Regions from separate parts of the Marilutibacter maris genome, predicted to be linked through region 1. Evidence: predicted binding sites of a transcription regulator. Region 1 holds the regulator's gene; each other region holds the start of a gene.
The links. The regulator HrcA, encoded in region 1, represses chaperone genes, less so after heat shock. The targets are predictions, from matches to a motif close to TTNGCACTCNNNNNNNNNGAGTGCNAA.
Positions count from the first base shown of each region.

Region 1 (10,477 bases):
AGCCATATCCGGAGCCCCTATGGAATCGCAAGAACTGCGCAACGCCGGCCTCAAGGTCACCCATCCGCGGATGCGCATCCTCGAACTGCTGGAGAGCGCCAAGCCGCGGCACATGACCGCGGAGGACATCTACCGCCACCTGATGGCCAGTGGCGAGGACATCGGCCTGGCCACCGTGTACCGGGTGCTGACCCAGTTCGAAGCCGCCGGCCTGGTGCTCAAGCACAACTTCGAATCCGGACAATCGGTCTACGAGCTCGATCGCGGCCACCATCACGACCACATGGTCGATATCGATACCGGCAAGATCATCGAGTTCGAGAGCGAGGAGATCGAGGAGCTGCAGCACCGGATCGCGGCCAAGCACGGTTACGAGATCGAGGAGCACTCGCTGGTGCTCTACGTGCGCAAGAAGCGCTGACCGGGGCCGGGCGGCACGGGACGCCGCCCATCGCCGGTCGTGCTCAGCCGACGTCGGCGAGCAGCCGTTTCGCCGCCGCCCGCGCCTCGCGGGTCATTTCCACGCCCCCGAGCATGCGCGCCAGTTCCTCTTCGCGCTGGCCGGCGCTGAGCGACTGCACCGCGCTCTGGGTCACGCCCTCGCTGGCCGCCTTGCTGACCCGGTAGTGGGCATGGCCCTGGGCCGCGACCTGCGGCAGGTGGGTCACGCACAGCACCTGGCGACGCGCGCCCAGCGCCCTGAGTTTGCGGCCGACGATGTCGGCGACCGCGCCGCCGATGCCGGAGTCGACCTCGTCGAACACCATTGTCGGAACCGCGTCCAGGCCCAGGGTGGCGACCTCGATCGCCAGCGATACCCGCGACAGCTCGCCGCCGGAAGCGACCTTGCGCAGCGAGCGCGCCGGCTGCCCGGGATTGGCGGCGACCAGGAATTCGACCCGTTCGGCGCCCTGCGGGTCGGGGCGGTCCTCCTCGACCGCCTCGACGGCGACCTCGAACCGGCCCGCGCCCATGCCAAGCTCGGCGATCAGCGCGGTGGTCTCGGCCGACAGCGCGTCGGCGGCCTTGCGGCGGCGGGTGCCGAGCGCGTCGGCGGCCCGGCGCCAGGCCTGACGGGCGCTCTCGATCTCGGCATCGAGCTTGTGCAGCCGTTCGCCGGCGCCGCGCAGGCCGTCCAGTTCGGCGGCGATCGCCTCGCGCCGGGCCAGCAACTGGTCCGGCGGCACGCGGTGCTTGCGGGCCAGCTCGTGCAGGCGGCCCAGGCGTTGCTCCAGCGTCTGGAACGCGCCCGGATCGATGTCCAGGTCGCTGCGGATGCGGTCGAGCAGGACCTGGGCCTCGTCGAGCTGGATCGCGGCGGCATCGAGCATCGCGTCGACCTCGCCCAGCCGTGGCTCGTGTTCGTTCATCCGCTGCAGGGCGCCGCGGATCTGTTCGATGGTGCCGACCGGCGAGGGCAGCTCGTCACCGGCCAGTTGCGCCAGGGCCTCGTCGCAGGCGGCGATCAGGTCGGCGGCGTGGGCCTGGCGGCGGTGGTCGGCGCCCAGTTGCTCCAGTGCCGCCGGCTCCAGTTCCTCGCGTTCGAGTTCGGCGAACTGATGCTCCAGCCAGTCGATGCGGTCGGAGACGTCCCCTTGCGCGGACAGGCTCTCGCGTTCGCGCAGCAGCGCGCTCCAGCGGCGCGCGGCCTCGGCCACCGCGGCGCGCTCGGCGTCGGTGCGGCCGAACGCGTCCAGCAGCGCCAACTGGCTGGGGCGGGACAGCAGGGCCTGCTGCTCGTGCTGGCCATGGATCTCGACCAGCCGCGCGGACAGTTCGGTCAACTGCCCGACCGTGGCCGGGCGGCCGTTGATCCAGGCGCGCGAACCGCCGTCGGCGCGGATCACCCGGCGGATCTGGCAGGCCTCGTCCTCGTCGAGGTCGTTGTCGTGGAGCCAGGCCCTTGCCAGCGGCGCGTCGACGAGCGCGAACCCGGCCGAGAGCTCGGCGCGGTCGGCGCCGTGCCTGACCACGCCGCTGTCGGCGCGCAGGCCGCAGATCAGCCCCAGCGCGTCCACCAGCAGCGACTTGCCGGCGCCGGTCTCGCCGGAGATCACGGTCATGCCGGGGCCGAACTCGAGTTCGGCGCTGTCGACGACGGCGAATTGCTTGATGGACAGGTGGGTCAGCATGGGTGCCGATTCTAGGGGCTGTTGGCGGTCCGCAGATAGGGCTGGGCGGTGCCTTTCGCCGCGGCCGCCGACACGTCCGCCGGCGATGTCGTTTCCGGGTCACGTCGCCACCCGGGCTCCGCAAGCCTTGCGCCGGGCGGCGCTGGCGCTTATATCCGTCCCATGGGCCACCGTTCCTCCGCCTCCGACGATCTCGATCCCCGGGCCCGACAGCTGCTGAGGACCCTGATCGGCCGCTACATCCGCGACGGCGAGCCGGTGGGGTCGCAGACCCTGGCGCGCCACGCGGGGTTGGCGGTCAGCCCCGCGACGATCCGCAACATCCTCTCCGACCTGGAGGACGCCGGCCTGCTCAGCGCGCCGCACACCTCGGCCGGACGGGTGCCGACCGCTCAGGGCTATCGCCTGTTCGTCGACTCGCTGCTGCAGGTCAAGCCGTTGCCGGACGGCGAGCTGGCGCGGCTGCGCGGCGAACTGCCGGCCGGCTCGGGTACCCAGGCCCTGCTCGGCAGCACCTCCGAACTGCTGTCGGCGATGACCCATTTCGTCGGCGTGGTCAGCCTGCCGCGGCGCGAGCAGTTCGCGTTCCGGCGGATCGACTTCGTCCCGCTCGACGCGCAGCGGGTGTTGGCGATCCTGGTGTTCGCCGACAACGAGGTGCAGAACCGGATCATCCAGACCCGGCGCTCGTTCGACGCCGGCGAGCTCGAACAGGTCGCCAACTACCTCAACAGCCAGTTCGCCGGACGTGCGCTGGCCGACATCCGCGGCTCGCTGCTGCACGAGCTCAAGAGCGCGCGCAGCGAGATGGAGAGCCTGCTGGCGCATTCGGTCGAGCTGGCCGAGCAGGTGCTGGTGCCGGGCCAGGACGACATGCTGCTGGCTGGGCAGACCCGCCTGATGGGGGTGCAGGACCTGGCCGACCTGGACCGCCTGCGCGAGCTGTTCGAGGCGTTCGCGCGCAAGCGCGAGATCCTCCAGCTGCTCGAACGCACGATCCAGGCGCCGGGCGTGCGCATCTTCATCGGCGAGGAAACCGGGCTGGCGCCGCTGGAGGGCATGTCGCTGGTGACCGCGCCGTATGTCGCCGCCGGCCAGGTGCTGGGCGTGCTGGGGGTGATCGGTCCCAGCCGCATGGCCTACGACCGGGTGATCCCGGTGGTTCAGGCCGCCGCCGACGTGCTCGGCGACGCGCTGTCCCCGGACCCGGGCTGAGCCGGTCGTCGCCGCCGACAGGCTGAACCGGGCCCGGATACGCGCCCGCTGCTTGAATCCTGCCGCCACGTCCCCATTGCTGGCCCTGTCGCGGACGCCCGTCGTCCGCCCGCCACCCTCCCAGCCACACCTGTACAGCGCAGGGGACAGACCAAGCACATGACCACAGCATCGCATCAGGACGAAACCCACCAGGACATGGCCATGAACGCCGACGACAACGACGCCCAGGCCCGGCTCGCCATCGAGCTGGAGGAGACCCGGGCCGAACTGGCCGCCGTGCGCGACGAATCGCTGCGCGAGCGCGCCGAGCTGGAGAACCAGCGCAAGCGGATGGCGCGCGAGATCGACACCGCGCGCAAGTTCGCCAACGAGCGTTTGCTGGCCGATCTGTTGCCGGTGATCGACAGCCTGGAGGCCGGCCTCGGGGTCGAGGGCGATACCGCCGCGCATCTGCGCGAGGGCATGGAGCTGACCCTGAAGCAGCTGCTGAAGGTGGTCGGCGAGAACGGCATGGCCGTGGTCGACCCGGTCGGCGAGGCCTTCAACCCCGACCACCACCAGGCGATGAGCATGGTCGACAGCGCCGAGCACGCGCCCGGCCAGGTGGTCCAGGTCTACCAGAAGGGCTGGCTGCTCAACGACCGCCTGCTGCGGCCGGCCCTGGTCGTGGTCAGCCGACACGACTGAGCGGCGGGTGTCTGCGGCCCGCAGCGCCGCAGATACGGGTCCGCGCCCCCTTGAAGGGCGCGCAGTCGACCCCTAGATAGCAGACATCGGCGGCGCGGCCGCCCTCCGGGAGGCCCCCGCCCCCCGGACTACCGGATTCGCAACAGCAACAGTCTTAGAGAGGGAACACCACCATGGGCAAGATCATCGGTATCGACCTCGGCACGACCAACTCGTGCGTGGCGATCATGGAGGGCGGCAACGCCAAGGTCATCGAGAACGCCGAGGGCGACCGCACCACGCCGTCGATCGTCGCGTACACCAAGGACAGCGAGGTCCTGGTCGGCGCCTCGGCCAAGCGCCAGGCCGTCACCAACCCCAAGAACACCTTCTTCGCGGTCAAGCGCCTGATCGGCCGCAAGTTCCGCGACGCAGAGGTCCAGAAGGACATCGACCTGGTTCCCTACGGGATCATCGAGCACGACAACGGCGACGCCTGGGTGCAGACCGTCGAAGGCAGCAAGATGGCGCCGCAGCAGATCTCGGCCGAAGTGCTGACCAAGATGAAGAAGACCGCCGAGGCCTACCTGGGCGAGACCGTCACCGAGGCGGTGATCACGGTGCCGGCCTACTTCAACGACAGCCAGCGCCAGGCGACCAAGGACGCCGGCCGGATCGCCGGTCTGGAGGTCAAGCGCATCATCAACGAGCCGACCGCGGCCGCGCTGGCCTACGGCATGGACAAGAAGGGCGGCGACCGCAAGGTGGCCGTGTACGACCTCGGCGGCGGCACCTTCGACGTGTCGATCATCGAGATCGCCTCGGTCGACGGCGAGATGCAGGTCGAGGTGCTGTCGACCAACGGCGACACCTTCCTCGGCGGCGAGGACTTCGACAAGCGCGTGATCGACTACCTGGTCGAGGAGTTCCTGAAGGACCAGGGCATCGACCTGCGCAAGGACCCGCTGGCCCTGCAGCGCCTGAAGGACGCGGCCGAGCGCGCCAAGATCGAGCTGTCCTCGTCGCAGCAGACCGAGGTCAACCTGCCGTACGTGACCGCCGACGCTTCCGGTCCCAAGCACCTGAACATCAAGCTGACCCGGGCCAAGCTCGAGTCGCTGGTCGAGGACCTGGTCCGCAAGACCATCGAGCCGTGCCGCACCGCGCTCAATGACGCCGGTCTGCGCGCCAGCGACATCAGCGAGGTGATCCTGGTCGGCGGCCAGACCCGCATGCCGAAGGTCCAGCAGGCGGTCGCCGAGTTCTTCGGCAAGGACCCGCGCAAGGACGTCAACCCCGACGAGGCGGTGGCGCTGGGCGCCGCGATCCAGGGCGGCGTGCTGGCCGGCGACGTCAAGGACGTGCTGCTGCTGGACGTGACCCCGCTGAGCCTGGGCATCGAGACCCTGGGCGGCGTGTTCACCAAGATCATCGAGAAGAACACCACGGTGCCGACCAAGGCCTCGCAGACCTTCTCGACCGCCGACGACAACCAGTCCGCGGTCACCGTGCACGTGCTGCAGGGCGAGCGCGAGCAGGCCCGCTACAACAAGTCGCTGGCCCGCTTCGACCTGGCCGGCATCGAGCCGGCGCCGCGCGGCATGCCGCAGATCGAGGTGTCGTTCGACATCGACGCCAACGGCATCGTCCACGTGACCGCCAAGGACAAGAAGACCGGCAAGGAGCAGAAGGTCGAGATCAAGGCCGGCTCGGGTCTGTCCGAGGACGAGATCGCGAAGATGGTCGCCGATGCGGAGGCCAACCGCGAGGAGGACAAGAAGTTCCACGAGCTGGTCCAGGCCCGCAACCAGGCCGACGCCCTGATCCACATGACCCGCAGCTCGATCAAGGAGCACGGCGAGAAGGCGCCGGGCGAGGCGATCGCCGCCGCCGAGACCGCCATCGCCGAACTCGAGACCGCGATGAAGGGCGACGACAAGGCCCAGATCGAGGCCAAGTCGAAGGCGTTGGAGGAGGCCGCGCAGGGACTGTTCGCCGGTACCCAGGGCGGGGGCCAGCCCGGCGAGGGCGCCGCCGCTTCCGGCGCGACCGGCGACGATGTCGTCGACGCCGAGTTCACCGAGGTCAAGGACGACAACAAGTAAGCCGGCCGGCCCCTCTGGCATGAACCCGGCGGGGCCGCCACAGGGGTTCGGGACCGTTCCGCGGTTCCGGACCCTTGTCGTATCAACAGTCCGCGCCGGCCGATGCCGGTGCGGCGGGGGAAGTCGCTACAACCATGAGCAAGCGTGACTACTACGAAGTGCTGGGCGTCGGCCGCGACGTGTCGGCGGACGAGCTGAAGAAGGCCTACCGCCGTTGCGCGATGAAGCATCACCCGGACCGTAATCCGGGCGATGTGGCGGCCGAGGTCGCGTTCAAGGAGTGCAAGGAGGCCTACGAGGTCCTGTCCGACGCCAACAAGCGCCGGGCCTACGACCAGCACGGCCACGCGGCGTTCGAGCACGGCATGGGCGGTGGCGGTCCCGGCGCCGGCTACGCCGACATGGGCGACATCTTCGGCGACATCTTCGGCAACATCTTCGGCGGAGGCGCCGGCCCGCGCGGCCCGCGTCGCGGCGCCGATGTCGGCTACGTGATGGAGCTGAGCCTGGAGGAGGCGGTCGGCGGGGTCGAACGGCAGATCGAGATTCCGACCCTGGAGAGCTGCGACACCTGCAACGGCAGCGGTTCGGCCGACGGCAGGACCGAGACCTGCGGGACCTGCAACGGTCGCGGCCAGGTGCGCTTCCAGCGCGGCATCTTCTCGATGCAGCAGGCCTGTCCGCATTGCGGCGGCAGCGGCAAGACCATCGCCAACCCCTGCGAAGACTGCCACGGCCAGGGCCGGATCGAGCGCAACAAGACCCTGCAGGTGAAGGTGCCGGCCGGGGTCGATACCGGCGACCGCATCCGCCTGGCGGGCGAGGGCGAAGCCGGTCCGGTCGGCGTGCCGCCGGGCGACCTCTATGTCGAGGTGCGGGTCAAGGAACACGAGATATTCCATCGCGACGGCGACGACCTGCACTGCGAGGTGCCGATCCGGATCTCGCAGGCGGCGCTGGGCGACGTGGTCCGGGTGCCGACCCTGAACGGGGACGCCGAGATCCGGCTGCCGGCCGAGACCCAGAGCGGCAAGCTGTTCCGCCTGCGCGGCAAGGGCGTCAAGTCGGTGCGCAGCCGCAGCGAAGGCGATCTGTACTGCCGGGTCGTGGTCGAGACGCCGGTCAATCTCACCGCCGAGCAGCGCGATCTGCTGGAGAAGTTCGAGGCGACCTTCTCCGGCGAGGGTGCGCGCAAGCATTCGCCGAGGTCGGCGACCTTCCTCGACGGGGTCAAGGGCTTCTGGGACCGGATGGTTTCCTGAGCCGCCGCGGCGCGCGCCGCCGCTCGCCTGCACGACGACCTGGCGCACACTGCGTCAGGTTTATGATGACCGTCGGTCATCAAGTTTTTGCAGGCGTCCGATGAAGACTCCCCCGCAGGATCCGCCCAAGGCGCCGCCACCGGAGGCCGACTTCGACAAGACCGTCCGCCCCTACGAGGGCCCGGCCGGCGGCTGGGGGGCGTTGCGGGCGGTCGCCGGCGCGATCCGCGGGCAGATGGCGGTGCCGCGCTCGATGGAGGCGCTGCACCGGGTCAACCAGCCGGTGGGCTTCGACTGCCCGGGCTGTGCCTGGCCCGATCCGAGCCACACCTCGTCGTTCGAGTTCTGCGAGAACGGCGCCAAGGCGGTGACCTGGGAAGCGACCTCCAGGCGCACCACGCCCGACTTCTTCGCCCGACACACTTTGTCCGAGCTGTGGCAGTGGAACGACCACGACCTGGAGAACGAGGGCCGCCTGACCCATCCGATGGTCTACGACCCGGCCCAGGACAAGTACCTGCCGATCCTGTGGGAAGAGGCCGCCGAGCGTATCGGCGACGCGTTGCGCGCGCTGCCGGACCCGACCATGGCCGAGTTCTACACCTCCGGCCGCGCCTCCAACGAGGCCGCCTTCCTGTACCAGCTGTTCGTGCGCGAGTACGGCTGCAACAACTTCCCCGACTGCTCGAACATGTGCCACGAAGCCACCAGCGTCGGGCTGCCGGAGTCGATCGGAGTCGGCAAGGGCACGGTGACGCTGGAGGACTTCGAGCACGCCGACGCGGTGTTCTGCATCGGCCACAACCCCGGCACCAATCATCCGCGGATGCTGGGGACGCTGCGCGAGGTCTCGCTGCGCGGCGCGCCGATCGTGGTGATCAACCCGATGCCCGAACGCGGGCTGGAGCGCTTCGTGTCGCCGCAGGATCCGGCCGAGATGCTGACCGGGCACGCGGTGCGGATCGCCTCGACCTACTTCAAGCCCCGGATCGGCGGCGACCTCGCGGTGCTGAAGGGCATGATGAAGTGGCTGCTGGAGGCCGACGCGGCCGATCTGGCCAAGGGCGGCGAGGGCCTGCTCGACCGCGCCTTCATCGCCGAGCACACCCGCGGTTTCGAGGCGCTGGCGGCGGATCTGCGGGCCAGCGACTGGGACGGCATCGAGCGCCATTCGGGCCTGAGCCGCGACGATATCGCCGGCGCGGCCTCGATCTATGCCCGCGCCGAACGGGTGATCGTCTGCTACGGCATGGGCATCACCCAGCATCGCCACGGCACCGAGAACGTGCAGCAGCTGGCCAACCTGCTGTTGCTGCGCGGCAATATCGGCCGCCCCGGCGCCGGCATATGCCCGTTGCGGGGTCACTCCAACGTGCAGGGCGACCGCACCGTCGGCATCACCGAGAAGCCCAGCGCGGCGCTGCTGGACGGCATCCGTCGGACCTATGGCTTCGAGCCGCCGGCCGCGCACGGCCACGACGCTGTCGCCGCGGTCCAGGCGATCGCCGAGGGCCGCTCGAAGGCGCTGCTGTGCCTGGGCGGCAACCTGGCGGTGGCGATGTCCGATCCGCAGGCGACCTTCCCGGCGATGCGCAAGCTGGACCTGGCCGTGCACATCGCGACCAAGCTCAACCGCTCGCACCTGATCCCGGCCAGGCAGGCCTTCCTGCTGCCGTGCCTGGGGCGCACCGAGCTGGACGTTCAGGCCGGTGGCCCGCAATCGGTGACGGTGGAGGATTCGATGTCGATGGTGCACGCCTCGCAGGGGCGGTTGAAGCCGGCCTCCGAGCACCTGCGTTCGGAACCGGCGATCGTCGCCCTGCTGGCGCGCGCGACCCTGCCGGACTCGAAGGTCGACTGGGAAGAGATGGTCGAGGACTACGACCGTATCCGCGCCGACATCGAGGCGGTGTTCCCGATCTTCGCCGGCTACAACGACAGGGTCCGCGAGCCCGGCGGCTTCCGCCTCGACAACGCGGCTTCCCGGCGGCACTGGAACACCGCCGACGGCAAGGCCCATTTCCTGCTCGCGCGCGGGCTGGACGAGGACCCGGCGGCTGCCGACGGCCTGCTCAGGCTGGCCACGGTGCGCTCGCACGACCAGTACAACACCACCATCTACGGCATGAACGACCGCTACCGCGGCATCCATGGCCGCCGCGACGTCGTCTTCGTAAATCCCGACGACCTTGCCGAGCGCGGCCTGAAGGAGGGCGACCGCATCGACGTGCAGGCCTGCGACCCCTTGGGCGCCGCCAACGGCCGCAGCGTGCGCGGCTATGTGGCGGTGGCGTTCGCCATCTCCCGCGGTTCGGTGGCGATGTACTACCCCGAAGGCAACGGCCTGCTGGCGCTGGACGATCGCGACCCGCGCTCCGGTACCCCGGGCTACAAGTCGGTGCCGGTGCGGCTGTCGGCGTCGGCGCCGCAGGCCGCCGGTGAAGGCTGAGCCGTCCGCCGCCGAGGCGGGCGGGGCGCGCGGCCCCGGGCGGGCGCACCGCTCCGTCACCGTGCACCGGGACGGAGCGCAGCGGGCGGGCGAGGACTGGTTGGCCGAGGAGGTGCCGGTCGAACTGCGCTACAACGGCGAGGCGTTCGCGGTGATGATGGCAACCCCCGCCGACCTGGAGGACTTCGCCTTCGGATTCTCGCTGAGCGAGGGGCTGGTCGCCGGCATCGGCGACATCCGCGGGGTCCGGGTGCATGCGCGGCTGGAAGGCCATGTGCTCGATATCGACGCGCCGTCCGCGGTGCCGTCGCGGTATGGCGATGAGCGCCTGTTGCCGGGGCGCAGCGGCTGCGGTCTGTGCGGCAGCCGGCATCTGGAGGACGTGCTGCGCCCGATCGCGCCGGTGGCGGACGGGCCGCGGGTCGGGACGGACGCGCTGGAGCGGGCCCAGGCCGCGCTGGCCGGGCGCCAGCCGCTCAACGCCGTCACCGGTGCGATGCATGCCGCCGCCTGGGCGACCCAGACCGGCGAGGTCGTGCTGGTGCGTGAGGATGTCGGCCGCCACAACGCCCTGGACAAGCTGCTGGGCGCGCTCGTCCGCGACGGCGTCGACCTGGGGGACGGCTTCGTGCTGGTGACCAGCCG
Region 1 is NZ_CP029843.1:1,889,743-1,900,219, forward strand. It holds gene fur (ferric iron uptake transcriptional regulator) at 20-421, shown strand; gene recN (DNA repair protein RecN) at 465-2,132, opposite strand; gene hrcA (heat-inducible transcriptional repressor HrcA) at 2,295-3,347, shown strand; gene grpE (nucleotide exchange factor GrpE) at 3,423-4,037, shown strand; gene dnaK (molecular chaperone DnaK) at 4,211-6,121, shown strand; gene dnaJ (molecular chaperone DnaJ) at 6,256-7,383, shown strand; gene C9I47_RS08365 (FdhF/YdeP family oxidoreductase) at 7,484-9,832, shown strand; gene fdhD (formate dehydrogenase accessory sulfurtransferase FdhD) at 9,822-10,477, shown strand, end outside.

Region 2 (10,477 bases), 1.4 Mb from region 1:
GAAGAAGTTGTCGTGCAGCCCGACCCGCTCGCGTCCCAGCACCGCGCACCATAGCGCCGCGAGCTTCTTCTCGATCGCGGTCGTCGGCTCGACGTGCGGGGCGCGGCCGCGTTGTTCGGGGCGCGGCAGGGCCTTGCGATCGAGCTTGCCGTTCGGCGTCAGCGGCAGTTGCGGCATCCAGACGAAGGCCGACGGGATCATCGCTTCCGGCAGGCGGCTGGCCAGGTGTCCGCGCAGGCCGCTCTCGTCGATCTGGTCGCCGTCGGCGGCGACCAGATAGGCGGCCAGCGAGGTACCGCCCTCGCCGTCACGATGCGCAAGCACGGCGGCGGCGGCGACCGACGGACTGGCCAGCAACTGCTGTTCGACCTCGGCCAGTTCGACACGATGGCCGCGGATCTTGACCTGGTCGTCGATGCGTCCGACGAACTCCAGCACGCCGCCGTCGAGCCAGCGGACCCGGTCGCCGGTGCGGTACATGCGGCTGCCGTCGGCGGCGAAGGGATCGTCGAGGAAGCGTTCGATGTTCAGCTGCGGCCGCCGCAGATAGCCCTTGGCGACACCGGCGCCGCCGATGTACAACTCGCCGACCGCGCCGCTGATGACCGGTTGCCGGTCGCCGTCGAGCACGTAGAGGCGGGTGTTGAGGATCGGCCGCCCGATCGGCGGCGCCTGGCGGCCATCGGTGTCGTGGGGACCGCTCTCGGCGAGGTCGAAGGCGGTCGACCAGACCGTGGTCTCGGTGGGGCCGTAGAACTGGGTGACCCGCGCCGCGCGGCGCCGCAGCTCGGTGGCCAGTGTCGCGCCCAGCGCCTCGCCGCCGACCAGCGCATGGACGCGGTCGAGCCGGGCCTGGCGACAGGCCAGCAGCACCCGCCATAGCGAGGGCGTGGCCTGCACGTGGGTGATGCCGGCGTCGGCGATCAGACGCGCCAGCCGCGGCGGGTCGTGGGCGATGCCGGCGTCGGCGATCACCGTGCGCGCGCCTGTCGTCAGCGGCAGGAACAGCTCCAGCGCGGCGATGTCGAAGGACACCGTGGTCACCGCGAGGAAGCGGTCGTCCGCGCGCGGAGCGAGCTGCCGGCGCATGCCCTGCAGGAAGTTGCCGAGGTTGCGGTGGCTGACCTCCACCCCCTTGGGCCGGCCGGTGGAACCGGAGGTGTAGAGCAGGTAGGCGGTCGCGTCCGGGGTGGACAGGTCCGGTTCCGGCGGCGCGTCCGCGGGCTCCCCGTCCTCCTCCGGCGCGAGCATCAGCAGGCCGCCACCGCCGTACTGCGCATGCGCCGATGGCGGGGCGATCATCGCCACCGGCGCGGCGTCGTCGAGCATCATCGCGATGCGCTCGGCGGGGCCGTCCGGATCGATCGGCAGATAGGCCGCGCCGCTGCGCATGATCGCCAGCAGCGCGATCAGCAACTGCGCTCCGCGCGGCAGCGCGATCGCGACGATATCGCCCGGACCGATGCCGTCGGCGACCAGCAACCGTGCCTGGCGCAGGCTGCGCCGGTGCAGCTCGCGGTAGCTCAGCGCGGTGTCGCCGGCCACCACCGCGATCGCCTCCGGCGTCGCCGCCGCCTGGCGCGCGAGCAGCTGCGGCAGACCGACGTCCTGCAGGGGCGCGGCGGTGGCGTTGTAGTCGACCAGCAGGCGTCGGCGTTCGCCATCGCCGAGGATGTCGATCCGGTCCAACGGTTGCGCCGGATCGTCCAGCACCGCGTCGATCAGACGCATCAGCCGGCGGCGGTGCTCGTCCAGCTCGGCCATCGGGTACAAGGCCGGGTTGGCGTCGAAGTAGATGCACGGATCGCTGTCGTTGCCGCGGTCGAACACGAACACGGTGAGGTCTTCCTGCGAGCCGTTGGAGAGATTGTGCGAGGTCGCCGGCGCGCCGCCGAAATCCAGCTGGTAGTCGAACGGTTCGATGTTGATGCCGAGGCGGGCGATATGGCGGTCCTGGCCGATCAGGCCGAGGTCGCGGCGCAGATCCTCGTAGCGGTACTGCTGGTGACGCAGCGCGTGCCGCACGACCTTCGACACCTGCTCGAACAGATCCGTCGCGGTCGATCCGGGGGCGAACGACAGGCGTATCGTCACCGCGTTGGCGACCATGCCGGGCGAGGCGCGCAGGGCGGCGCCGACGCGGCCGGACACCGGCATGCCGAACACCAGGTCGTTGGCGCCGGTGGCGCGGTGGAAATAGGCGGCGATCAGCGCGATCAGCACCTGCGGCAGGCTGGCCGAGTGCCGGCGACCGAGTTCGTCGAGCCGCCGCGCCTTGGCGATCGGCAGATAGCCGATGCTGTGGCGCAGGCCGCCTTCGTCGCTTCTCGCACCGCGCGCCAGGGTCACCGCCTCGGGCAGGTCGGCAAGCTGCTGCAGCCAGTATTCGCGGTCGCGCTGCAGACGCTTGGAGTCGCGATACGCCGCCTCCGCCTCGATCAGCGCGGACAGCGAGCCGAACTCGCAGGGCTCGGGTTCGCGGCCCTCGACATAGGCCGTGTACAACTGCGCCACGCGGCGCACCACCATGCCGCCGCTGTAGCCGTCATAGACCACGTGGTGGGCGCGCTGGTACCAGAAATAGCGATCGTCGGCGGCCTTGAACAGCGCCGCGACCCACAGCGGATCGCGGGCCAGGTCGACCGGGCGGATCAGGTCGGCGCGCATCCAGGCTTCGGCCGCGGCTCGCGGGTCGGCCTCGGCGCTGACGTCGATGAACGGAAAGCCGCCGTCGTGGAGCGGGCGGTTCTCGTGCGCGCCGCCGTCGGCCGGCCGCACGATCTGGCGCGGCTTGCCGTCTTCCTCGATCACCTGCACGCGCAGGGTCTCGGCCTCGCGCACCACCTGGCGCAGCGCGCGCAGGAACTGCACCGGGTCGACCGGACCCGATATCTCGATCGCCTCGGCGATGTTCAGCGTGGCGTTGGCAGCGGCGATCTTCTGGCCCACCCACAACCCGCGCTGTGCGATGGTCAGGGGCAGCGAAACCCGGTGTGACTCGTTCATCGAAAATCCTTTTCGTGGGGGCGGGGGCGACGTGCTGCAGGTGTCGCGCCGGTCCTCACCTCACTCATCCCTGTGCGAGAAGGCCGTTTTCTGGCGATTTCTTTTTGAGTCGAGGGCTTGTCGTTTCGCGGCTTTCCAGGGTTCCTTGCAGAGAGAGGTCGGGCGGCGCTTCAACCAGCCGTCGCCCCAGATATGTCAGCGCGCCGATGACATGTCCACCGCGCATCCGACGTTGCGTGGACGAAATCACGTTTTGAAATTTGATGTGTGCGTGCGGTGAAGACACGCCATCGCGAGGCCGGCGGAACTGCGTCATAAAACGCGGCGAATCGGCATCGCATCGCCATGCATCCGTCACGTCGCGACGACGCGGATCGGGAACTGCGCAACCGATCCGCATGCGCGGCTGCGTTCCGAAGCTGCCGGTCGCATTGTTCATGCCACGGCATTGCCGATCCGGCCCCGACATTGTTGGCGGCGTCGAGCGAAGAAGCCCACGGTGTGGACGTCGCCCCCGGAATCGCAGGTTGCCGGAGCCGCCGCGAGGGTCTGCCGATCGCGCGCTTTCATGCATGTCGGGAGTCGACGCAATCACTGCCGGGATGAGGTGCGGCGCTTGTGCATCGCTTGACTCGGGACAGGGAAGGCGTAGCATTTTCGATGAGCCTCGGGACAGACCCGGGGCGACCACCCACCGTGAGGGAGCCTCATGGAATACGATTATCTGGTCTTCATTGGCCGCTTCGAGCCGTTTCACAACGGCCATGCCGCCGTCGCCCGCCTGGCACTGGGCCGGGCGCGCAAGCTGATCCTTCTGGTCGGCTCCGCCGATACCCCCCGCACCATCCGCAACCCCTGGACCGTCGCCGAACGCGAGGTCATGGTCCGCGCCGCGCTCGCCGACGATGAGCGGCGCCTGATCGTGCGGCCGCTGCGCGATCACCTCTACAACGAAGCGTTATGGATCGCCGCGGTCCAGCGCAGCGTCGCCGAGGCGATCAAGGCCGACGGTGGCGCAGTCGATGCCCGGGTTGGTCTGATCGGTCAGGACAAGGACGCCAGCAGCTACTACCTGCAGGAGTTCCCGCAATGGCCGTTGGTCGACGTGCAGCACACCGCCACGCTGTCGGCGACCGAACTGCGCCGTTATCTGTTCGAGGCCAACCAGGTCGATAGCCACGGCGGGCTGATGCTGATCCGCGCCAACGTACCCGGCCCGGTGTTCGACATGCTCGAAGCCTTCCGCAAGAACTCGCCCGCGTTCACCCAACTGGTCGCCGAACACCGCTTCATCGACCAGTATCGCGCGGCCTGGGCCGAGGCCCCGTATCCGCCGACCTTCGTCACCACCGATGCGGTGGTCGTGCACTCCGGCCACGTGCTGCTGGTGCGGCGCCGGGCAGAGCCGGGCAAAGGCCTGTGGGCGCTGCCGGGTGGCTTTGTCCATCAGGACGAGAGCATTCTTGCCAGTTGCCTGCGCGAACTGCGCGAGGAGACCCGGCTCAAACTGCCGCTGCCGGTGCTGAAGGGCTCGATCAAGGGCCAGCACGTGTTCGACCACCCCGAGCGCTCGCAACGCGGCCGTACCGTGACCCACGCCTTCCACTTCGACTTCCCGGCCGGCGATCTGCCGCCGGTGCGCGGTAGCGACGATGCCGACAAGGCGCGCTGGTTCCCGGTCAGCGAAGCGCTGGAGATGGGCCCGCAGCTGTACGAGGACCACCTGTACATCCTCGAGTTCTTCCTCGGCCGGAGCTGACCCGACCGGGATCCGCCCCTGCCATCCCGCCGGTGGACAGACCGCCGGCGTCACCCGACGCGAAGGAGCTTCCGTCATGCGCCATCTCGAAAATCTGGTTCTCAATACCGACAGCTACAAGGCCAGTCACTGGCTGCAGTACCCGCCCGGCACCGACGCCACGTTCTTCTATGTCGAGTCCCGCGGCGGCGTGTACGACAAGACGCTGTTCTTCGGCCTGCAGGCCATCCTCAAGGAATACCTGTCGAAGCCGGTCACCCATGCCGACGTCGACGAGGCGCGCGACTTCTTCGCCACCCATGGCGAGCCGTTCAACGAGGCCGGCTGGCGCCGGATCGTTGACGTGCATGGCGGCCTGCTGCCGCTGCGGATCCGCGCCGTGCCCGAGGGCAGCGTCATACGCACCCATCAGGCCCTGGTCACGATCGAGTCCACCGACCCGGAAGCGTTCTGGTTGCCCAGCTACATCGAGACCCTGCTGCTGAGGCTGTGGTACCCGGTCACCGTGGCGACGATCAGCTACCACGTGAAGCAGACCATACGATCCTTCCTCGAACGCACCAGCGACGATCCAGAGGGGCAGCTGCCGTTCAAACTGCACGACTTCGGAGCCCGCGGCGTGTCCAGTCTCGAATCGGCCGGGCTCGGCGGCGCCGCCCATCTGGTCAACTTCATGGGCACCGACACCGTCGCCGGTGTGCTCACCGCGCGCGCCTACTACCACGAGCCGATGGCCGGCGTCTCGATCCCGGCCGCCGAGCACAGCACCATCACCAGTTGGGGCCGCGAACGCGAGGTCGAGGCCTACGCCAACATGCTCAAGCAGTTCGCCAGGCCCGGCAGCTTGGTCGCGGTGGTCTCCGACAGCTACGACATCTACACGGCTATCAAGGAGCGCTGGGGCAAGGCCCTGCGCCAGCAGGTGATCGAGTCCGGCGCCACGGTGGTGATCCGCCCCGACTCCGGCGACCCGGTCGAGGTCGTGCACCAGTGCCTGGAGTTGCTCGACGAGGCCTTCGGCAGCACGGTCAACGGCAAGGGCTACAAGGTGCTGAACCATGTTCGCCTGATCCAGGGCGACGGCGTCGACCCCGACAGTATCCGCGCGATCCTGGAGCGGATCACCGAAGCCGGCTACGCCACCGACAACATCGCCTTCGGCATGGGCGGTGGTCTGCTGCAGAAGCTCAACCGCGACACCCAGAAGTTCGCGCTCAAGTGCTCGGCGGCGCGCGTCGATGGCCAGTGGCTCGACGTCTACAAGGACCCGATCACCGACACCGGCAAGACCTCCCAGCGCGGCCGGCTGGCCCTGCTGCGGCACGTCGAGTACGGCAGCGTGAAGACCGTGCCGATCCCGGACGACGTGGTCGATGTCGAAGAGATGGCGCTGCCTCTGGGCTGGACCCACGCCATGCAAACGGTGTGGAAGAACGGCCAACTCACCCGTGACTGGACCTTCGCCGAGGTCCGCGCCCATGGCAATGCTGGATAGCGCTGGCGGCGGCAGGTCCGACGCCCGCTCCGTACCTCCGGCGATCCCTCGCCGGGGGGCTTGGCGGTGCGCGGCTTGGATCCCGTTGCGACCGTTCCGATCTGGGGTGGTCCCGAGGTCGCCGGCGGGTGCGGATGATGCGTTGGCGCCCGCGGGTGAGTGGCTTCTGTCCAAGATCTTGATTTAATTGATTTTTATTGGGGTGCGCGCATGGCGGCGTGTCCGCTTGCGCGCCTGTTCCACGCGCCGGCGGGGCCTGGCGGAATCGACTTCTGGCCGAACCTGAACGGAGCCTTCGTTCCATCCATGCAACGGACTGAACTTCCAGCTGCCTTAGCAGTCGTAATACGCGACTGCTAAGATGCCTGCCATGAACCAGACTCCCACCGCAACCGCCCTGATCGCCAACAACCTGCCGGTGCCCAGCGCACTGGGGTCGCTCGACGCCTATATCGGTGCCGTGTACCAGATCCCGGTGTTGAGCGCCGAGGACGAGCAGGACCTGGCCCGCCGCTTCCGCGACGACGAGGACCTCGATGCCGCCCGCGAACTGGTGCATTCGCACCTGCGCTTCGTGGTGCATGTCGCGCGCGGCTACAACGGTTATGGCCTGCAGCTGGGCGACCTGATCCAGGAAGGCAATATAGGCCTGATGAAGGCGGTCAAGCGCTTCGACCCCGAGCAGGGCGTGCGCCTGGTCAGCTTCGCGGTGCACTGGATCCGCGCCGAGATGCACGAGTTCATCCTCAAGAACTGGCGCATCGTCAAGGTCGCCACGACCAAGGCGCAGCGCAAGCTGTTCTTCAACCTGCGCAAGAGCAAGAAGCGCCTGGGCTGGTTGAACGCCGAGGAAGTGCGCACCGTGGCCGCCGACCTCAACGTCTCCGAGCGCGAAGTGCTGGAGATGGAGTCGCGCCTGTCCGGTCGCGACGTGGGCTTCGACGCGCCGGCCGACGAGGACGACGAGCGCACGCCGCCGTCGCCGTCCGCCTATCTGCGCACCGATGCCGAGGACCCGTCGCAGCTGTACGAGCGCGAGGACGAGGAGGACAACCAGCTGCAGCTGCTGCGCGAGGGCATGGCCGGTCTCGACGAGCGTTCGCGCGACATCGTCAAGCGCCGCTGGCTCGACGGCGACAACAAGGTCACCCTGCAGGAACTCGCCGACGAATACGGTGTGTCCGCCGAGCGCATCCGCCAGATCGAGGCCAACGCGCTGAAGAAGATGAAGGCGCTGTTCGTCGCCTGATCGCGGCCTCGTATTCGCACGACCACGGCCCGGCGATCCCGGGCCGTTTTCGTTTCCGGCGCCGGTGATCGCCCGCACGCATTTCGCAGGAGCGGCGCAGGCCGCGATACCCGGCTGCGCCCGGATATCTCCCAAAATTTGCTGCGCAATCCTTGGGTCCCACCGTTGCCGTGCTGTACGCCGCTCCTACGGGTCTCAATATCCTCGGCCGTTGTGGCAGCGTGTCGCCGACCGTCGTCGGTACGGCCCGTTCCGTTCGGGATGAAGGGCTGTCCGCGTCAACCCCGATCGCGGCTTGCGCCGCTCCTACGGGGCAGCCGCATCGCCGCTCTCGTCGTCGTGGTCGTCGAGGATGATCCGCGCGTGGCGCTGGTAGCTCCAGTAGGCCCAGGCCCAGTTGATCAGCACCAGCAGACGGTTGCGGAAGCCGATCAGGAACAGCACGTGCACCCACAGCCAGAACCACCAGGCGAGCAGGCCCTTGAGCTTGAAGCCGTGCAGGTCGACCACCGCGGCCATGCGGCCGATGGTGGCGAGGTTGCCCATGTCGCGGTAGCGGAACGGCGGCGCCGGTCGTCCGGCCAGGCGCGCGCGGATCGCGCGGGCGGCGTGGGCGCCCATCTGCTTGGCCGCCGGCGCGACGCCGGGCACGGGTCGGCCGTCCTGCTCGATGCTGGCCAGGTCGCCGGCGACCAACACCTCCGGCCGCCCCGGCACGCCGAGGTCGGCCTCGACCCGGACCCGGCCGGCGCGGTCGCGCGGCACGTCGAGCAGGGCGCCCAGCGGCGAGGCGGCGACTCCGGCCGCCCACAGCACGGTGCGTGCCGGCACCCGCTCGCCGGCCAGTACGTAGCCGTCGCCGTCGATGGTCTCCACCGCGTGCCCGGTGACCACCTCGACCCCGAGCTTTTCCAGCTTGAGCCGGGCGTTGTCCGACAGCTCCGGCGGAAACGAGGCCAGCACCCGCGGACCGGCCTCGATCAGGCGCACCCGTGCCCGCGCCGGGTCGATGTGGCGGAACTCGTCCTTGAGCGTGTGGCGGGCGATCTCGGCCAGGGTGCCGGCCAGTTCGACCCCGGTCGGGCCGCCGCCGACCACGGCGAAGTCGAGCCAGGCGGCGCGTTCGGCGGGGTCGTCGGCGGCCTCGGCGCGCTCGAACGCCATCAGCACCCGGCGGCGGATGCCGAGCGCGTCGTCGAGCGACTTCAGCCCCGGCGCATGCTCGGCCCAGGCGTCGTTGCCGAAATAGGCGTGGGTCGCGCCACTGGCCAGCAGCAGGTAGTCGTAGCCGATGCGGCTGTCGTCGGCACCGTCGTCGCCGGCGAGGGCGACCGTTCGAGCATCGGCATCGATCGCGGTCACCTCGCCCAGGCGCACCTCGACATTGCGTTGGCCGCGCAGGATGTGGCGCAGCGGTGCGGCGATGTCGGGCGCCGACAGGCCGGCGGTCGCCACCTGGTACAGCAGCGGCTGGAACAGGTGATGGTTGCGGCGGTCGATCAGGGTGATGCGCACGCGATCGCGGGCCAGCGCGCGGGTCGCCCACAGGCCGGCGAAGCCGCCGCCGACGATCACGACATGGGGAAGGGCGTTGGCGCTCATGCATGGGCTCCTGTGACGGGCAGCGGTGCCGGGGGCGGCAGGTGCAGGCCGACGCTGTGCGGCGGCCGCCCGAGCAGCGCCGGCAGGCGGTTGCGACGCGGACAATTATCCTGCCGCAGCAGTTCCCAGTGACCATAGGAGAACGGCGTCAGGTGAAGCAGGTCGCAGGCATGGCTGGCCAGCCGCGCCAGCCAGCCCGGCACGCGCAGGCTCGCGGCGGGTGCGTCGGTGTGCAGGCGGCGCATCGCCGCGACGTGCTCGGCCAGGGTGCACGGTCGCAGGCCGCCGAGGTCGTGTTCGCGCGGCATGCCGGGATCGGCCGCTGCCAGCACCAGGTTGGCGATCGCTTCGCCGAGGTCGGCGACGTCGAGCACCGCGATCCGCCCGCAGGCGTCGGCGGGCAGCAGCTGCAGCGGCCAGCGTGCGACCCGGCGGATCCAGCGTGCGCCGTAGCCGCCGTCGCCGTCGAGCAGGGACGGGCGCACGATGTGCCAGTCGGCGCCGCTGGCGCGCAGTGCCGCTTCGCCGTCGCGCTTGGACAGCAGGAAGCGGCTGCGTACCGGGCCGTCGAGGCCGAGCGCGGACACGTGGACCAGACGCAGCCCACGCGCCGCGCAGGCGGCGGCGAGCGCGGCGGGGGCACGGTGATGGACACGGTCGTAGGTCTCGCGTCCGCGCGGGCGCAGGATGCCGACGCAGTTGATCACCGCATCGACCCCGGCCAGCAGGGCGGACCAGTCGGCGGCGGCGGTCATCCGCTCCATGCGGACGCGCAGATAGCGGGCGGCGGCGATATCGGCGCGGCGCTGGCGCCGGCCGGGGTGGCGGCTGCCGATGCTGACCGGCACCCCGCGCTCGCGCAGGGCGGCGACGACATGGCGGCCGATGAAGCCGGCGCCGCCCAGGACCAGTACCCGGCGCGGGCCGGCTGTTTGTGAGCCGACTGTCTCCCCGTCGACCGGGGCTGGCGTTGCGTGGAGGGGCATATCCCTGCTCCTTGTTTCAGTTATTTCTGTCTTGACAGAAATATATGACGAATCTAATCTGCCGCCAAGCCCGCGAACCGCCCGCCGGGCCGTTGCCGGAGTCCGCGATGTCCGAAGCCGTCGAACTGTCCCCGATCGCCCGCCGCTTCGTCCTCCATTGGGGCGAAATGGGCTCGCGCTGGGGGGTCAACCGCACCGTGGCGCAGATCCACGCGCTGCTGTTCCTGTCCGGTCGGCCGATGCATGCCGAGGAGATCGCCGCGACCCTGTCGGTCGCCCGCTCCAACGTCAGCACCAGCCTGCGCGAGCTGACCAACTACAACCTGGTGCGCACCGTGCACCAGCTCGGCGACCGCCGCGACCACTTCGAGACCTCCAGG
Region 2 is NZ_CP029843.1:458,125-468,601, forward strand. It holds gene C9I47_RS02045 (non-ribosomal peptide synthetase) at 1-3,006, opposite strand, end outside; gene C9I47_RS17405 (hypothetical protein) at 3,071-3,445, opposite strand; gene C9I47_RS02050 (bifunctional nicotinamide-nucleotide adenylyltransferase/Nudix hydroxylase) at 3,716-4,765, shown strand; gene C9I47_RS02055 (nicotinate phosphoribosyltransferase) at 4,842-6,260, shown strand; gene rpoH (RNA polymerase sigma factor RpoH) at 6,631-7,509, shown strand; gene C9I47_RS02065 (NAD(P)/FAD-dependent oxidoreductase) at 7,816-9,111, opposite strand; gene C9I47_RS02070 (NAD(P)H-binding protein) at 9,108-10,097, opposite strand; gene C9I47_RS02075 (GbsR/MarR family transcriptional regulator) at 10,205-10,477, shown strand, end outside.
Region 2: the regulator HrcA is predicted to act here: its motif matches at 6,594-6,620, upstream of rpoH (RNA polymerase sigma factor RpoH).

Region 3 (10,477 bases), 1.6 Mb from region 1:
GCAGCGGATGCAACGCCAGGCGCTCGGCCAGCAGTGCGCTTTGCGAGACCACTTCGACCATGCGCGCCAGCGCCGCCGGCTGCTCGTCGAGCAGGGCCAGGTAGGCGCTGCGGCGCAGGATGTTGTGCAGCATCGTCAGCAAGCGGCGCAGCGCGAGCATCGGATGGCTGGCCTGGGCAGCGCCCTGCAGCAGCGCCGGCAGGACCCGGTCCAGGCGCGCCCGCGCCCGGTCCGACAATGCCGCCACCGCCGGGCTGCGGGCGAGGTCGCGCAACAGGCCATCGGCCTCTTCGGCGTCGGAGGACGCATCGGTGAAACCGGCCTCGACCAGAGTGTCGGCCGCGCCGGCGTCGGGCAGCGCGCGCCAGTACAGCGCCAGCGCATCCGGCGCCGCCTGGCTGCGGCGCGGCGCCAGCAACGCGGCGAACTCGGCGCCGACCGCCTCGCGGCGGCGGTCCAGCGCCTCGCGCAGCGCGTCCCAGCCGTCGAAATCCAGCCCGCCGGCGATGCGATCGCGGGCGAGCGGGTCCTCCGGCAGCGCATGGGTCTGGGCATCGGCCAGCATCTGCAGGCGGTTCTCCAGCCGACGCAGGAACAGGTAGGCCTCCTCCAGCGCCTCGGCGGCGGCGGCCTCCATCTGCCGCGCCTGGACCAGCGCGTGCAGGGTCGGCAGCAGGGCGCGGCCGCGCAACGCCGGCTCGCGGCCGCCGCGGATCAGTTGCAGCGCCTGGACCAGGAACTCGATCTCGCGGATGCCGCCGGGCCCGCGCTTGATGTCGTCGGCCAGCTCCTTGCGCGCGACCTCGGCGGCGATCGCCGCCTTCATCGTGCGCAGGCCGTCGAGCGCGCCGAAATCCAGATAGCGGCGGTAGATGAACGGCCGCAACGCGACCAGGAAGCGCTCGCCGGCCTCGATGTCGCCGGCCACCGGACGCGCCTTCTGCCAGGCATAGCGTTCCCAGTCGCGGCCCTCGTGCTGGAAGTACTGCTCCATCGCCGAGAACGACCAGGCGACCCGGCCGGCGCTGCCGTAGGGCCGCAGGCGCAGGTCGACCCGATGGCAGAAGCCGTCGCCGGTGACCTCGTCGAGCAGGCGTGCCAACTGCTGGCCGAGCCGGGCGTACCAGGTCTCCGCCGCCAGCGGGCGCTCGCCGTCGCTGGCCTGCGGATCGGCGACCCCGTCCAGGTCGTAGCCGTACACGAGGTCGACGTCGGAACTGAAGTTCAGCTCGCCGCCGCCGAGCTTGCCCAGGCCGAACACCACCAGCCGCCGCGGCCGCCCGCCGTCGTCGCGGAACATGCCATGGCGGCCGGCGAACTCCAGCTCCAGCGCGTCCAGCGCGACCCGCAGGCAGTCCTCGGCCAGGCCGGTGGTGCCGGCGAGGGTCGCGGCGACGTCGTCGAGGCCGAGCACGTCGCGCCACACCAGGCGGGTCGACTCGGCGGCGCGGTGGCGGCGCAACAGCGCGCCCCAGTCGCCGCGGTTGCCGGCGTCCAGCACCGGCATCGGCAGCGCCGGCGCGGCCGGATCGGCGGCCAATCGCTCCAGCAACGCCGGCTGTCGGCGCAGGGTCTCGATCGCGAAGTCGCTGGCGCCCGCCAGGCGTCGCAGGCGCGCGGCGACCTGCGGGTCGGCGAGCGCGCTGGCGGCTTCGGGCGAACTGGCGCGCAGGCGTTCGATCGCGCGGTCGATGCAGGTGTCCAGCGCCGTCGCTGTGGCGGCGTCGTGGTGGCTTGGGGTCATCCGGCGATGATGACACGGGCGCCGGCGCGCAGACGCGCGATCACCGCCACCACGGCTGGACATCACGACCAGACACCTCAACCAGACGGGGCGCCCGCAGGCGCCCCGTGTTCAACAGGCTTTCGGCGATGCGTCGATGCCGCTCAGTACGTCACCGCCTGCGCCGCGTTGACGCGACCGAAGCCGGCGCTGTCGTCCTTGCCGGGCTTGCCGACGTCGTCGGCGGACTGCTTGAGGATGGTCGCCACGTGCGAGGCCTTGATGCCCGGATGCTTGCCGTACACCAGCGCGGCGACGCCGCTCACGTGCGGCGCGGCCATGCTGGTACCGGCATTCCAGCCGTAGAAGTGGCTGCCACCGGACACCGAGGTGGTGCTGAACACCGCATCGAAGATCCAGCAGACCTGGGTCACCGGACCGACCGTGCACAGCTCGTTGCCGGGGTAGCGGGTATCGCCGCCGGGGGCGCCGAAATGGATCGTCGACTGGCCGTAGTTGCTGTAGCTGGCAAGCACGTCGAGGTCGACGCCGGCATCGATCGCCCAGCCTTCCGGCGCCAGCGCCGAAACCGTCAGCACGCCCGGCAGCTGGCCGGGGAAGCTCATCGTGCTGTTGTCGTGATCGAGGTCGCGGCCGTCGTTGCCGGCCGAGGCCACCACCAGGACCTCGTTCTTGCCGGCGTACTGCATCGCCCGCTTGGTCGCGTTGATCAGCTCGGAGAGTTCGTTCGCGCCCTGGCCGCTGCGCGGCAGGCCGCCACGCACGCCCAGGCTCATGTTGATCACGTTGGCGCCGTTGTCGACCGCCCAGACGATGCCCTGGATGATGCCGGCGAAGTCGCCGCTGCCGGTCGCCGAGCTGAGCACCTTGACCGCCAGCAGCTTGGCCTCCGGGGCCACGCCGATCGTGCCGATGGCGTTGTCGGCGGCCAGGATGGTGCCGGCGACGTGGGTGCCGTGGCTGCTGCCGCTGGTGTTGCAGTAGCTCTCGCCATCGACGAACGAAGCGCCGCCGATCAGGTTCGGGGCGATGTCCAGATGCGCGCAGTAGGCACCGCTGTCGAGCACCGCCACCGTCGCGCCGGCGCCGCGATAGCCCGCGTTCCAGGCGCCGGCGGCATCGAGCGCGGCATGCCCCCACTGCAGATCGAAGAAACGGTCGTCGTCGCCGGAACCCGGCGGGTTGGCGAACGCATCGGCCGAGATCGGAGCACCCTCGGACTCGGGAACGTCCCACTGCAACTCGACATCGCGAGTGACCGACTGCAGGCCGGGAATCGCCCCGGCATCGGCGGCGAAGGCGTCGCCCGCCTGCACGATCGCCACGCCGATCTGCGGCAGCTGGGCGGTGATGGTGCCGCCCGCGGCCTGGATGCGCTCGATCTGGGTCGCGTTCAATCCCTGACCCTGGGTCATCACCACGTACTTGCCGGCATGCGCCGACCCCATCGTGCCCAGGCCCAACAAGGCCAGACCAATACCGGTCGCCAAAATAGTGCGGTTCTTCATGGGTTGCTCCGAAGCTGAGGTGGATGAGCGTGCGTTCGCACGCCGCCCGGGGCATCCGCCCGAAGCTCCCCGGACAGCACCCCGTCCAGGTGTCCACGCATTTATCGGCCCCGACCGGCCAAGTCCGTGTCGCGGCGTCGCGGGTGCGCGGGCAGCGCTCCGGGCCGATGGACCGGGCCGATGGACCGGGGCGGGGCGTACACGAGCGGGCGGCGACCGTCGCGGTCGACCGCGGAAGGACCGGGCGGGCCTGGGCATCGGCCGGCGCGTACCCGACGCTCGGCGCGCTCGGTCCGGCGCGTCCTGCGGGGCCGGCAATCAACCTGCGGTACAGGCAACTTGCGGGCAATTGAAACGTGCAGGCAATTAAAAAGCCCGCCCCGGTCGAACCGGTTGCGGGCTTGCTCCCTCCCCCACGTCGGGATGCGGGACCGATCGTGAAGGATGCGTTACCGGCTTGCACGCTGCACTGCAAAAGAGAACCGATGGGTACAAGAAAGGCGACGATGCCGCCATTCCGTTTGGTGAACGCGCGTCACCTCGTGGCGCCACCGCCCCGAGCCGCGCCCACTGCCGCGACAAAAAAAAGCCCCCGCATCGCTGCGGGGGCCCGGGTGACGCGTTGGAACGTGTCGACGGGTCGGCTTAGAAGCCCATGCCGCCCATGCCGCCCATGTCGCCGCCGGCCGGCATCGCCGGCTCTTCCTTCTTCGGAAGCTCGGCGACCATCGCCTCGGTGGTGATCATCAGGCCGGCAATCGACGCGGCGTTCTGCAGCGCGGTGCGGGTGACCTTGGTCGGGTCCAGGATGCCCAGCTCGAGCATGTCGCCGAACTCGCCGGTGGCGGCGTTGTAGCCGAAGCTGCCCTTGCCTTCCTTGACCTTGTTGACGATGACCGACGGCTCTTCGCCGGCGTTGGTGACGATCTCGCGCAGCGGCGCTTCCATCGCGCGCAGGGCGATGGTGATGCCGTGGTTCTGGTCCTCGTTGTCGCCCTTGACGGCGCCCACCGCGGCCAGCGCGCGGATCAGGGCGACGCCGCCGCCCGGCACGATGCCTTCCTCGACCGCCGCACGGGTCGCGTGCAGGGCGTCTTCGACGCGCGCCTTCTTTTCCTTCATCTCGATCTCGGTGGAGGCACCGACCTTGATGACGGCCACGCCGCCGGCCAGCTTGGCCACGCGCTCCTGCAGCTTCTCGCGGTCGTAGTCCGAGGAGGTCTCCTCGATCTGCGCCTTGATCTGCTTGATGCGCGCCTCGATGCCACCGGTCTCGCCGGCGCCGTCGATGATGGTGGTGTTCTCCTTGGAGACCTGCACCTTCTTGGCGCGGCCGAGGTCGTTGATGGTGGCCTTGTCCAGCTGCAGGCCGACTTCCTCGGAGATCACGGTGCCGCCGGTCAGGATCGCCATGTCCTCCAGCATCGCCTTGCGACGATCGCCGAAGCCCGGCGCCTTGACCGCGCAGACCTTGACGATGCCGCGGATGGTGTTGACGACCAGGGTCGCCAGGGCCTCGCCCTCGATGTCCTCGGCGATGATCAGCAGCGGCTTGCCGGCCTTGGCCACGCCCTCGAGGACGGGCAGCAGGTCGCGCACGTTGGAGATCTTCTTGTCGTGCAGCAGGATGAACGGATCGTCCAGCTCGGCCTGCATCGACTGCTGGTTGTTGACGAAGTACGGCGACAGGTAGCCGCGGTCGAACTGCATGCCCTCGACGACGTCGAGCTCGTTGTCCAGACCCGAACCGTCCTCGACGGTGATCACGCCTTCCTTGCCGACCTTGTCCATCGCCTGGGCGATCAGGTCGCCGATGTTGGCGTCGGAGTTGGCGGAGATGGCGCCGACCTGGGCGATCTCCTTGCTGGTCGAGGACGGCTTGCTGAGCTTCTTCAGCTCATCGACGGCGCCGGTGACGGCCTTGTCGATGCCGCGCTTGAGGTCCATCGGGTTCATGCCGGCGGCGACCGCCTTCATGCCCTCGCGGATCAGCGCCTGCGCCAGCACGGTGGCGGTGGTGGTGCCGTCGCCGGCGTTGTCGGAGGTCTTGGATGCGACTTCCTTCACCATCTGCGCGCCCATGTTCTCGAACTTGTCCTGCAGCTCGATTTCCTTGGCGACGGAGACGCCGTCCTTGGTGATGGTCGGGGCGCCGAAGCTCTTGTCGAGCACGACGTTGCGGCCCTTCGGACCGAGGGTGGCCTTGACGGCATTGGCGAGGGTGTTCACGCCGCGCAGCATCTTCGCGCGCGCGTCTTCACCGAAACGGATTTCCTTGGCTGCCATGGGATGACTCCGGGATTCGTGTAGGGGGATTGGTGATTCGTGGGAGGCGGAAGTACGGCGTCGGGACGAGCGGCGGACGCGTCAGCGCATGGCGCTGCGAGCGGTCCCGGGCCCCGGGCGCCGGATCACACGCGGAAGTCGGCTCAGCCGAGCACCGCGAGGATGTCGTCTTCCTTCACCACCAGGTACTCGACGCCGTCGAGCTTGACCTCGGTGCCGCTGTACTTGCCGAACAGCACGTTGTCGCCGGCCTTGACCTTGGGCGCGCGCACGTTGCCGTTGTCCAGCACCTTGCCTTCGCCCACGGCGACGACCTCACCCTTGATCGGCTTCTCGGTGGCCGAGTCCGGAATGACGATGCCGCCGGCGGACATCTTCTCTTCTTCCATGCGCTTGATGACCACGCGGTCGTAGAGCGGCTTGATGTTCATGAGAACCTCACGCAAGTGATTGATTGTGGGAAATAAAGTCGCGGGATATTAGCAGTCGACCCGGGCGAGTGCCAAAGCCCGGGCAAAACTGCGCCCGGCGAACCGGGACGGCGACGAGATGGGAGCGTGCGCGGGGCTTTCAAGGGCTGGCGGGAAAAAATTTCCGCCTACGGCGCCAAACCGCGATGAAGTAGTGGAAGGAGGTCACACGTGGACGGATGTCACATAGAGAAAGAGCGCGTCCCCGAAGTGACGCGCTCTTTCGTGGCACGGGGTCGGCCCTACCTGGCATGCGCGTCCTGCGTCCTCCCCTGACCAGACATCAGTGTCGAAACCAGCAATCCATGTCGGCTTGACCCGATATTGCGCGCGGCACATCACCTTGGCCATAGCACCCAGTCACGAAATATGTTTACTTTTGGTAGCGCACAACCGGTCTTTAACCCTCAAACAGCCCGTAAATACGTGCTTTAACCTCTGTGGAGTTACTGTTGGTAGACACATGTTTGTGACTATTGATCACTATGTGACTTATGATCACATATTTGCCGAGTCTGGCGCGAGAATGGCGGCCACCGCCCCCTTGCGGTGTTCGCCACCCTGACCACAACGCGCCACGGCCCGATTACCCCCAGCCCCACCATCGAGCGAAAACGCCCATGACACTCCAGCAGCGCATCCGTCTCGCCCGCCGCCATGCCGGGCTCTCCCAGGCCGCCGTCGCCCGCGCGGTCGGCGTGCAACGCAGTGCCGTCAGCCACTGGGAAGCCACCGTCGGCAAATCCCCGAGCACCTCGAACATGCGCGAGCTGGCGCTGGTCACCCAGGTCCAGTTCGAGTGGCTGGCCACCGGCCGCGGCCGGATGACCCTGAGCGAGGACGTGGCGATGGATTCGGTCGCCGCCGCCGATGCGCTGCTGGTCGACGACCCCTTGGAGCTGCGCCTGCTGACCGCCTTCCGCGAAACCCCGACCCTGTCGCGCGCGCCGCTGGTGGAGATCGCCGAGCAGCTGGCCGCCCAGCGGATGGGGCGCAAGCCGACGCCCGAGCGCAGCCTGACCGAGCGCATAGCTGCGACCGAGCGCACAAGCTGAGCACAACCGGCGGACACATCCGCCACTTGCGGTCACAAAAGCCCGTTAGACTTCCGTGTTCATGATCATGAAAGGAGTCGAAACGGATGATCCGCCGCAGTCTGTGGCTTGCCCTCGCCGTCGCACTCGCGCCCGCCCCCGCGCTGGCCGAAGTGTTCATCAACGAAATTCACTACGACAACGACGGTAGCGATACCGGCGAAGCCATCGAGGTCGTCGCCAGCGAAGGCGAAAGCCTGTCCGGCTATCGCATCTACCTCTACAACGGCAGCTCGTCGTCGTCCGCAAGCGTGTACGACAACGACCCGCTGCCGGCCGGCAGCATGGTCGCCTGCGGCGGCAACGTCCGCATCGCCAGCCTGAGCTACCCCAGCAACGGCATCCAGAACGGCGCACCGGACGCGATCGCGCTGGTCGACGGCAGCGGCGCCCTGGTCCAGTTCCTCAGCTACGAAGGCACGGTCACCGCCGGCAACGGCCCGGCCGCCGGCCAGACCAGCACCGCGCTGCCGGTGTCCGAAACCGGCAGCACCCCGGTCGGCCATTCCCTGCAGCTGGGCGGCAGCGGCGACGGCTACAGCGACTTCAGCTGGCAGTCGGCCGCGGCCCAGACCTTCGGCGCCTGCAACAACGGCCAGAGCTTCAGCACGCCGAACCCGCCACCGGAAGTCACTGCGACCCAGCCGGTCGACGGCGCCACCAACTTCCCGGCCGCCGGCGATCTCGGCGTCGCCTTCACCGAGAGCGTCAGCCTCGGCGGCAATGCCCTGACCCTGCAATGCGCGCAGTCGGGCACGATCGCCCTGCAGTACCCGTCCAGCGGCAGCAGCTTCACCGCCACCACCGGCACCGCGCTGTACGCCGGCGAGGCCTGCACCTTCACCGTGCACGCCAGCCAGGTCACCGACGGTGGCGGCGCCCACCCGGTCGCCGACACCGTGGTCGCCTTCAATGTCGCCAGCAACGGCGGCGGCAACGACGACTACTACGCCCAGGTCAACACCAGCAGTGCCAGCCAGCTGCGCTGCTCGCTGCACCAGACCATCCGCGGCCACACCGTCTATCCGTACAGCGGCAGCGGCACCACCAGCACCTGGGACATCCTGGAGATCGCCGACGAGGACCCCAACAACGGCTCGCGGATCCTCGATGCCTACCGCAACCGCAGCTACGCCAAGGGCAGCGACCGGGCCGGCACCGGCAGCGGCGCGACCTACAACCGCGAGCACAGCTGGCCGAACTCGCTGGGCTTCGGCAACCGCACCGGCAACCTCGGCCTGCCGAACGCGCCGTACACCGACACCCACATGCTGTATCTGACCGATACCGGCTACAACTCCGACCGCGGCAACAAGCCGTACAAGAACTGCCCGTCGCAGGGCAGCTGCGGCGAGCGGGTGACCGACGCCTACAACGGCAACGGCGGCGGCAGCGGCGTGTTCCCGGGCAACTCGAACTGGACCTGGAGCAGCGGCTTCCAGGTCTGGGGCGCACGTCGCGGCGACATGGCCCGCGCGGTGATGTACATGGCGATCCGCTACGAGGGCGGCCAGGACATCAACAGCGGCCAGTCCGAGCCCGACCTGGAGCTGACCGACAACGCCAACCTGATCGTGGCCACGTCCAGCTCCCCGGCCTACATGGGCCTGCTGTCGACCCTGCTGGCCTGGCACCAGGCCGATCCGCCGGACGACGCCGAGCGCGCCCGCAACGACGTGATCTACAGCTTCCAGGGCAACCGCAACCCGTTCATCGACCACCCGGAATGGGCGAGCGAGGCGCTGTTCACCTCGAGCCAGCCGGCCAGCTGCCAGCTCAACTGAGCCGCTGATCCAGGCAGGAAGGGAGGGCCGTTCGACGGCCCTCCTTTTTTTGGCGCCGCCATTTGCGGGACCGATGGCCTGCTTCGCCGGCCCCGCGACGGGCCCGGCACCGCCGTGGTACCAATCCTGGCCGGTCCGCGCGACCGCCGGCGCCCGCCGGGACGGGACGGCTACAATCGCCGCATGTCCGATGCGCCCTCCCCGTCCGTGCTGCTGGTCCATTGCAGCTGTCCCGACGACGCCAGTGCCGAGCGCCTGGCCCAGACCCTGGTCGGGGAACGGCTGGCCGCCTGCGTCAGCCGCCTGCCGGGGGTGCGCTCGACCTACCGCTGGCAGGACGCGATCGAGCAGGCCGACGAGGTTCTGCTGCTGATCAAGACCACCGCCGAGCGCATGGACGCACTGAGCGAGCGCGTCCGTGCCCTGCACCCCTACGAACTTCCCGAACTGGTCGCGGTCGAAGTCCGCACCGGCCTGGCCCCGTACCTGCAGTGGGTGGCCGGGCAGACCCGCCTCCCGGACCCGCATCGATGACCCAATCCCGACCGATCCCGGGGCGCCGCCGCGCGTCCGCCTCCCTGCTCGTCCTGCTGGCCCTGCTCGCTCCGCTGCTGCCGGCCCAGGCCGCGGTCGACGAGGAGGATCTGCTGCCGGTCGACGAAGCCTTCGTACTGAGCGCCTCCGCCAGCGCCGCCGACACCATCGAGGTGCAATGGAAGATCGCCGACGGCTACTACCTGTATCGGCACCGCACCTCGGTCCAGGCCAGCCCGGCGTTCGCCCAGGGCGAGCTGCGACTGCCCAGGGGCCATGCCTACACCGACGAGTTCTTCGGCGATGTCGAGACCTACCGCGACCGCCTGACCGCGACCCTGCCCGGTCGCGCCGGCGCCGGCACGGTCGCCCTGAAGGTCAAGTACCAGGGCTGCGCCGATGCCGGCATCTGCTACCCGCCGCAGACCCGCGAACTGCAGGTCGCGATGCCCGCGGCCACCGGCGCGCCGGTGGCCGGACTGGCCGCACCGGGTGCGGTGGCCGCCGCCAGCGACCCGGCACCGGTCTCCGGCGGCCTGCGGCTGCCCGGCAGCGGCGGGGTGTCCAGCGCGGTCGACCCGGCCGCCGCCGGCAACCGCCTGCTGGCGCCGACCGCCCTGCCCGGCGGCGAAGCCAAACCACTGCCGCCCGAACAGGCGTTCGCGGTGCAGGCCCTCGCCGACAACGGCAACCGCGTGCGGGTGCGCTTCGACGTCGCCCCCGGCTACTACCTCTACCGCGACAAGACCGCATTCCGGCTGCAAGCGGTCGACGGCACGCCGTCCCTCGCCAACGGCCGCCCGGACTGGCCGCCCGGCCAGCGCCACAGCGACGAGTATTTCGGCGAGACCACCGTGTATTTCGAGCCGGTCGAGGTCACCCTGCCGGTATTGCGCCGCACCGCCGACGCCACCGACGCGCGCCTGACCGTCGAGCTGCAGGGCTGCCAGACCGACGGCATCTGCTACCCGCCGATGACCCGCACCCTGGCGGTGTCGCTGCCCGCCGGTAGCGTCGAACCCGCCGGCGCCGAGGCGGCGGCGACCGCCTCCGCTCC
Region 3 is NZ_CP029843.1:3,459,634-3,470,110, forward strand. It holds gene glnE (bifunctional [glutamate--ammonia ligase]-adenylyl-L-tyrosine phosphorylase/[glutamate--ammonia-ligase] adenylyltransferase) at 1-1,744, opposite strand, end outside; gene C9I47_RS15180 (S8 family peptidase) at 1,888-3,252, opposite strand; gene groL (chaperonin GroEL) at 3,898-5,538, opposite strand; gene groES (co-chaperone GroES) at 5,682-5,969, opposite strand; gene C9I47_RS15195 (helix-turn-helix transcriptional regulator) at 6,629-7,063, shown strand; gene C9I47_RS15200 (endonuclease) at 7,150-8,886, shown strand; gene cutA (divalent-cation tolerance protein CutA) at 9,070-9,420, shown strand; gene C9I47_RS15210 (protein-disulfide reductase DsbD family protein) at 9,417-10,477, shown strand, end outside.
Region 3: the regulator HrcA is predicted to act here: its motif matches at 6,018-6,044, upstream of groES (co-chaperone GroES).